2 regions of the Bacillus coreaensis genome follow, and region 2 is predicted to be linked to the other one. Evidence: a T-box and tRNA genes for the amino acid it is inferred to sense, from the RefSeq annotation. Region 2 holds a T-box; the other holds one or more tRNA genes.
What was found. The T-box of region 2 lies ahead of alaS (alanine--tRNA ligase). A T-box ahead of a tRNA ligase gene usually reads a tRNA of that ligase, here a tRNA-Ala.

Region 1 (3,370 bases), on a different contig from region 2:
TCATCATTTACCTTTTTAAATTCATAACCACTTCCATTCCAATTGTTTACATCACTAGCAAGAGATACTTGTGTTGCGTTTGGTGCCCACACACAAAATCTTGTGCATTTCTTTTCATCAATAGTAAGAACATGAGCACCAAACAGACGATAGCATTCAAAAAAATTTCCCTCATGAAACAAGTGCAGCTGGTATTCAGTTGGATGAATCAAATCCAAAATCATTCTACTCCCTACCTATTCTTTAGTTTTGTACATTACTTTTACTGTATAATTCTCGCCACTCTTTCAAATCCCTCTTTAATTTTTCTGACAATTAACTGTCCATTTCGACATAATTATCTATAAGGCCAATGTTTTCGACAGCATTCATCCCTTTAACGCAGCAAACTGCAAAAAATGATAGAAATTATTTTTTAATAGATAATAAATTTTATGATGCAGATATAGAGATATATGCTATTTATTTGGTGTTAATGAAAAAATATGTATTTTAAATTTTAAAATAACTGAAATTTGAATAATATATTCAAGAGGATTTATTTATGTGATGAGGTGGTTTTTATGAAGAAAAATGAAAGGGTTTTCATATAATTGTCGAATATTGGAAATGTTAAATGAACTTTGAGGATATTTGATATAAGAGGTAATAGAGTAGTTTGTGGAGGTATAGGAGGACCTAGAAAATCAAAAAAAACATTGAACAAATGTTCAATGTTTTTATGACCCCTACGGGATTCGAACCCGTGTTACCGCCGTGAAAGGGCGGTGTCTTAACCGCTTGACCAAGGGGCCATATGGCGGAGAAGGAGGGATTTGAACCCTCGCGCCGGTTACCCGACCTACACCCTTAGCAGGGGCGCCTCTTCAGCCTCTTGAGTACTTCCCCATATGGCTCCACAGACAGGACTCGAACCTGTGACCGTTCGGTTAACAGCCGAATGCTCTACCAACTGAGCTACTGTGGAATAATAGTAAGTTATTTTACTATCCTAAAAACACTATGGTGGGCCTAAATGGACTCGAACCATCGACCTCACGCTTATCAGGCGTGCGCTCTAACCAGCTGAGCTATAGGCCCTTATTTGGAGCGGGTGATGAGAATCGAACTCACGACATCAGCTTGGAAGGCTGAGGTTTTACCATTAAACTACACCCGCATAAAACTTATGGGGCGACTGATGGGAATTGAACCCACGAATGCCGGAACCACAATCCGGTGCGTTAACCACTTCGCCACAATCGCCATAATTCAACTGAATATAAATGGTGGCTCAGGACGGAATCGAACCGCCGACACAAGGATTTTCAGTCCTTTGCTCTACCGACTGAGCTACTGAGCCACAATATGGCGGTCCCGACCGGGATCGAACCGGCGATCTCCTGCGTGACAGGCAGGCATGTTAACCGCTACACCACGGGACCAAAGTTTTTCTCAAGTTTCCCTGAAAATAACTTTTAATTGCGGGGACAGGATTTGAACCTGCGACCTTCGGGTTATGAGCCCGACGAGCTACCAGACTGCTCCACCCCGCGACAATATTATTTTTTAAAAATGGAGGAGGTAGAGGGATTCGAACCCCCGCGCGGTATGACCCGCCTGTCGGTTTTCAAGACCGATCCCTTCAGCCGGACTTGGGTATACCTCCAACATATTATAAATGGTGGACCTTGTAGGACTCGAACCTACGACCGGACGGTTATGAGCCGTCTGCTCTAACCAGCTGAGCTAAAGGTCCAATAAATAAAGAAACCTGGTTAATAGTTTTGGTAGCGGCGGAGGGGATCGAACCCCCGACCTCACGGGTATGAACCGTACGCTCTAGCCAGCTGAGCTACACCGCCAAAGTAATTCATTGAATTTTTAATTCACATGTTCCTGAATTAATGAAGATTTTTTCACTATACTACGTTACGTGAAAAAATCTAAGTGGAGCCTAGCGGGATCGAACCGCTGACCTCCTGCGTGCAAGGCAGGCGCTCTCCCAGCTGAGCTAAGGCCCCATAAATATCGAGTTAGATGGTCGGGAAGACAGGATTCGAACCTGCGACCCCTTGGTCCCAAACCAAGTGCTCTACCAAGCTGAGCTACTCCCCGATTATAACTAATATGGCGCGCCCGAAAGGAGTCGAACCCATAACCTTCTGATCCGTAGTCAGACGCTCTATCCAATTGAGCTACGGGCGCATATTTTTCATTATAAAACTTTGGATATTTTACTTTGTAAAAATCCTTGGTGCCGAGGACCGGAATCGAACCGGTACGGTAGTCACCTACCGCAGGATTTTAAGTCCTGTGCGTCTGCCAGTTCCGCCACCCCGGCAAAATAAGTTCTTGGAGCGGAAGACGGGATTCGAACCCGCGACCCCAACCTTGGCAAGGTTGTATTCTACCACTGAACTACTTCCGCATATGGTAAGTTATTTTGCTATCGCAAAAAACTTTGGTGCGGGTGAAGGGAGTCGAACCCCCACGCCTTGCGGCGCTAGATCCTAAGTCTAGTGCGTCTGCCAATTCCGCCACACCCGCATAATGTAAAGTTATTTTGCTGAAGTAAAAAACTTTGGTGAGCCATGAAGGACTCGAACCTTCGACCCTCTGATTAAAAGTCAGATGCTCTACCGACTGAGCTAATGGCTCGTACAAATGGTGCCGGTGAGAGGACTTGAACCCCCAACCTACTGATTACAAGTCAGTTGCTCTACCAATTGAGCTACGCCGGCAAACAATGATTAGTTATCTTCACTTTGTGAAGGAAAATCATTTAAATGGATAGTTATTTTCACTTAGTGAAGGATAAATATTTTCGCTTCGCGAAAAATTTTTGGTGGAGGATGACGGGATCGAACCGCCGACCCCCTGCTTGTAAGGCAGGTGCTCTCCCAGCTGAGCTAATCCTCCATTACCGCCTGGCGACGTCCTACTCTCACAGAGGGAAACCCTCAACTACCATTGGCGCTGAAAAGCTTAACTTCCGTGTTCGGTATGGGAACGGGTGTGACCTTTTCGCTATCGCCACCAGACTATTTATGCGACACTATTTATTATAATAGTTTTCCGCAATTTTTCAAGAGAAATTTTTACCATTCTCTCAAAACTAGATAATGAATGAAGAAGAAGAAATACACGGGTATCACTTTGCATAAACGAGCTCCGGCGGCTAGTCCCTCGTGGTCATAAGCCAAAGCCTTCCAGAGGTCAGGACCTCTTACAGTCTTCGTCTTATGCCTGTCGGGCCTAACCAAGCCGCCTACGCATCTTAGATTAAGTCCTCGATCGATTAGTATCAGTCAGCTCCACACGTCACCGCGCTTCCACCTCTGACCTATCAACCTGATCATCTTTCAGGGATCTTACTAGCTTACGCTAT
Region 2 (3,370 bases):
GAATGGAGTAACATCTAGTATTAATTGGATTTCTTCTCCTTCACTTGCCTTGTCGATTTTCACACCATTTTGTACGATAGCAAGAACCTTTGATTCAACCTGTAACTGATCGTAACCAACAAACTTACTTTCTACTTTAATCTCACCAAGTTCTCCACCTTGAACCTGCATAGAATCTACATCTTGTCTTGCTTTACGTGCACGCTCACGCTGAAGCTCCATTTCACTCTCAAAACCTGCGTGGTCAACCTTCATTCCCTCTTCTTCACCATACTCCTCTGTTAATTCTACAGGGAAGCCGTATGTGTCATAAAGACGGAAAACGTCTGCGCCCTGAATCGTATCGCTTCCAGCTTCTTTCTCTTTTTTGATAACAGCTGCGAGAATTTGAAGCCCCTCATTCAGAGTCTCATGGAATCTTTCTTCTTCATTCTTTATCACCTTTTGGATAAAGTCGGTTTTATTCTTTACTTCTGGGTAAAAATCAACCATGATTTCCCCAACAACAGGAACTAGTTCAAACATGAATGGACGGTTGATGTTAATTTGCTTAGCATAACGTACCGCTCTACGAAGTAATCTTCTTAACACATACCCTCGTCCCTCATTGGAAGGTAGTGCGCCGTCACCAATAGCAAAAGCAACGGTACGAATATGGTCAGCAATGACTTTAAATGCCACATCTGACTCTTTACCATTCCCATACTTTGCCCCAGAAATCTCTTCTGTTGCACGAATAATTGGCATAAATAAATCAGTATCAAAATTAGTAGGAACATTTTGAACAACTGAAGCCATTCTTTCAAGTCCCATTCCTGTATCAATATTTTTCTTTGGAAGTGGAGTATATGTACCATCCGGATTATGATTAAATTCCGAGAAAACTAAGTTCCAAACCTCTAAATATCTATCATTTTCCCCTCCTGGATATAACTCTGGATCACTTTCATCACTTCCATATTCAGGTCCACGATCATAGAAAATTTCCGTATTTGGTCCACTTGGTCCTTCGCCGATATCCCAGAAGTTCCCCTCTAAACGAATAATTCTCTCTTCCGGCACCCCAATTTCTTTTCTCCAAATGTCAAACGCTTCGTCATCTTCTGGATGAATCGTAACGGAAAGCTTCTCCTTGTCAAACCCAACCCATTTTTCATCTGTCAAAAATTCCCAAGCCCAATGAATCGCTTCTACTTTGAAGTATTCTCCAATAGAGAAGTTCCCAAGCATCTCAAAAAACGTATGATGTCTTGCTGTTTTTCCAACGTTTTCAATATCGTTCGTCCGAATAGATTTCTGTGCATTTGTGATTCTTGGATTATCAGGTATGACTCGTCCATCAAAATATTTTTTTAGCGTCGCTACCCCACTGTTAATCCATAGCAAAGATGGATCATCATGAGGAACAAGTGGAGCACTTGGTTCCACTGCATGTCCTTTTTCTTTAAAAAAGTCTAAATACATTTTACGAATTTCTGAGCCTGTAAGCTTCTTCATTTATTTTCCCTCCAACATTTTTTTCAACAAAAAAAGCCCTTCATCCCAAAACAGGGACGAGGAGCTTGCTCGCGGTACCACCCTGATTATGAATGCAAAATTAAGCACTCATCTCTCAAAGACCTTTAACGCAGGTTAACGGCAGGAATTAGCTGCACTCCGGAATAGCTTTCTGTCATCCTTCGTCTAGAATTTCTTTCAGCCAAGGAAATTCCTCTCTATAGACGGTCTATCACATACTTGTTCCTTCAACATGTTTTCGTGTATTTGAACTTTATAGTACGAATTATACTTATATGCTTTTATATTTGTCAACGTTGTCACATCAATTGATTATCGGATACTTCCTTTGAAAAGTGCTGCTTTGCATGAAGAAGGCTCACCTTAAGAATAGCCATAATTGGTACAGCTACGATCAATCCTAATATTCCACCAATTTCTCCACCTGCCAAAAGAGCGAACATAATCACTAACGGATGCATATGCAAGCTCTTTCCAACAATAAAGGGAGAAAGAATATTCCCCTCTAAAAATTGAAGTAGAGCGATGATAATCACTACGAAGACAATCATTTTCACACTAATTGTAGCAGCAATGATAACAGCTGGCACAGCACCGATAACAGGGCCAAAATAGGGGATAATATTTGTAACTCCTACAATTAATCCGAGTAATAGCGGATACCTTAAGTCGATGAACCAAAAGGACAAAGCTGAAATCGTACCAATCATCACGCAAACTAAAAGCTGCCCCCTAATATAACTGCCTAGTGATTTGTCTACATCTCTTAAAAACAGAGTTCCCCCACTCCGCCATTTTTTCGGTGTAATGTACCAAACAGCCTTCTTTATTTTTTCATAATCTTTTAACATGTAAAAAGCGATAAAAGGGATGATAGCAAAGAGCAGGGCTGAATTAATAATTCCCATCCCTAAATTCACAGCCTTTGTTAGAGCGTTATCAAGCATTTTTTCCACGGCTACAATGCTAGTATCTACCCTTTCTTGAAAGGCTTCAGGCCATGTAGAGGTTTTATCCTGAATCTCATGGATCCACGCTCTGTATTGATCGGCAAAGCTTGGTGCGTTTTCAGTCAAATCTCGAAGCTGGTGTATAACTGCAGGAACACCATTATAAAGCGCCACACTTACACTTCCAAAAAACAGAGTATATATTATTAAAACGGCTAACCATCTTGGTAAATAATTTTCATGAAGTGTTTCCACGACGGGATGTAGTAAATATGAGATAAATGCTGCAATGATAAATGGGAGTACGACGATCATTGTAATTTTAAAAATGGGCAACCAGATTGGCTGTAGTTTCAGAAAAACAAATAAAACAATAAGTAACAAAAGCAAAAAACCAAGGCGGTAATACCATTTTAAACGAATGTCCATTGTATCCACTCCTTGTCTATAGTTTAAAGTGGAACAGTAAGAAATATACAAAAAGAAAAGCCCCTTTTTTAGGGACCTTTCCTTGTATTAGAACATTCTCGAAATTCTACGCTGCATTTTTTTCATTCCACGCCCTGATACCATTTTGTTTTTGCGAGCGTAATTATATGCAACAACACCTGCTCCGATTGCAATTGCAGAAGTTACCATTCGATTCATTCATCTCACCTCTTAATAGATTTATGAGCTATATCGGCGTTCATCTTCTCCAAAAAGATCGTCTAATGAGCTTAATGTACCGTCTTCCTCAACTTGGTGAGTATTAATGATTCCTTTTGCTAAAGTTAGTTCAATGAAGCAGTTCCAGCAATAGTATTGGTTAATTCCAATTTTCCCGATATCTTTGCTTTGACAGTTAGGGCATTTTAACATCGTAGACACCTCACGTATAGGTATATCTTAAGGCATGTGCT

Region 1: it encodes a tRNA-Ala, which carries the amino acid that the T-box ahead of alaS (alanine--tRNA ligase) is inferred to sense. The anticodon was not compared.

The regions. Positions count from the first base shown of each region.
Region 1 covers NZ_JBOCCY010000026.1:40-3,409, reverse strand. The annotation lists gene glgB (1,4-alpha-glucan branching protein GlgB) at 1-224, opposite strand, end outside; tRNA gene ACQ5H4_RS22580 (tRNA-Glu) at 723-794, opposite strand; tRNA gene ACQ5H4_RS22575 (tRNA-Ser) at 798-888, opposite strand; tRNA gene ACQ5H4_RS22570 (tRNA-Asn) at 892-967, opposite strand; tRNA gene ACQ5H4_RS22565 (tRNA-Ile) at 1,004-1,080, opposite strand; tRNA gene ACQ5H4_RS22560 (tRNA-Gly) at 1,086-1,159, opposite strand; tRNA gene ACQ5H4_RS22555 (tRNA-His) at 1,170-1,245, opposite strand; tRNA gene ACQ5H4_RS22550 (tRNA-Phe) at 1,267-1,342, opposite strand; tRNA gene ACQ5H4_RS22545 (tRNA-Asp) at 1,349-1,424, opposite strand; tRNA gene ACQ5H4_RS22540 (tRNA-Met) at 1,462-1,535, opposite strand; tRNA gene ACQ5H4_RS22535 (tRNA-Ser) at 1,556-1,648, opposite strand; tRNA gene ACQ5H4_RS22530 (tRNA-Ile) at 1,662-1,738, opposite strand; tRNA gene ACQ5H4_RS22525 (tRNA-Met) at 1,768-1,844, opposite strand; tRNA gene ACQ5H4_RS22520 (tRNA-Ala) at 1,931-2,003, opposite strand; tRNA gene ACQ5H4_RS22515 (tRNA-Pro) at 2,021-2,097, opposite strand; tRNA gene ACQ5H4_RS22510 (tRNA-Arg) at 2,111-2,187, opposite strand; tRNA gene ACQ5H4_RS22505 (tRNA-Leu) at 2,235-2,323, opposite strand; tRNA gene ACQ5H4_RS22500 (tRNA-Gly) at 2,336-2,410, opposite strand; tRNA gene ACQ5H4_RS22495 (tRNA-Leu) at 2,445-2,529, opposite strand; tRNA gene ACQ5H4_RS22490 (tRNA-Lys) at 2,565-2,640, opposite strand; tRNA gene ACQ5H4_RS22485 (tRNA-Thr) at 2,648-2,723, opposite strand; tRNA gene ACQ5H4_RS22480 (tRNA-Val) at 2,826-2,901, opposite strand; rRNA gene rrf (5S ribosomal RNA) at 2,908-3,023, opposite strand; partial or broken rRNA gene ACQ5H4_RS22470 (23S ribosomal RNA) at 3,261-3,370, opposite strand, start outside.
Region 2 covers NZ_JBOCCY010000005.1:143,297-146,666, reverse strand. The annotation lists gene alaS (alanine--tRNA ligase) at 1-1,497, opposite strand, end outside; T-box leader at 1,547-1,758, opposite strand; gene ACQ5H4_RS09930 (AI-2E family transporter) at 1,818-2,897, opposite strand; gene ACQ5H4_RS09925 (YrzQ family protein) at 2,985-3,116, opposite strand; gene ACQ5H4_RS09920 (hypothetical protein) at 3,138-3,329, opposite strand.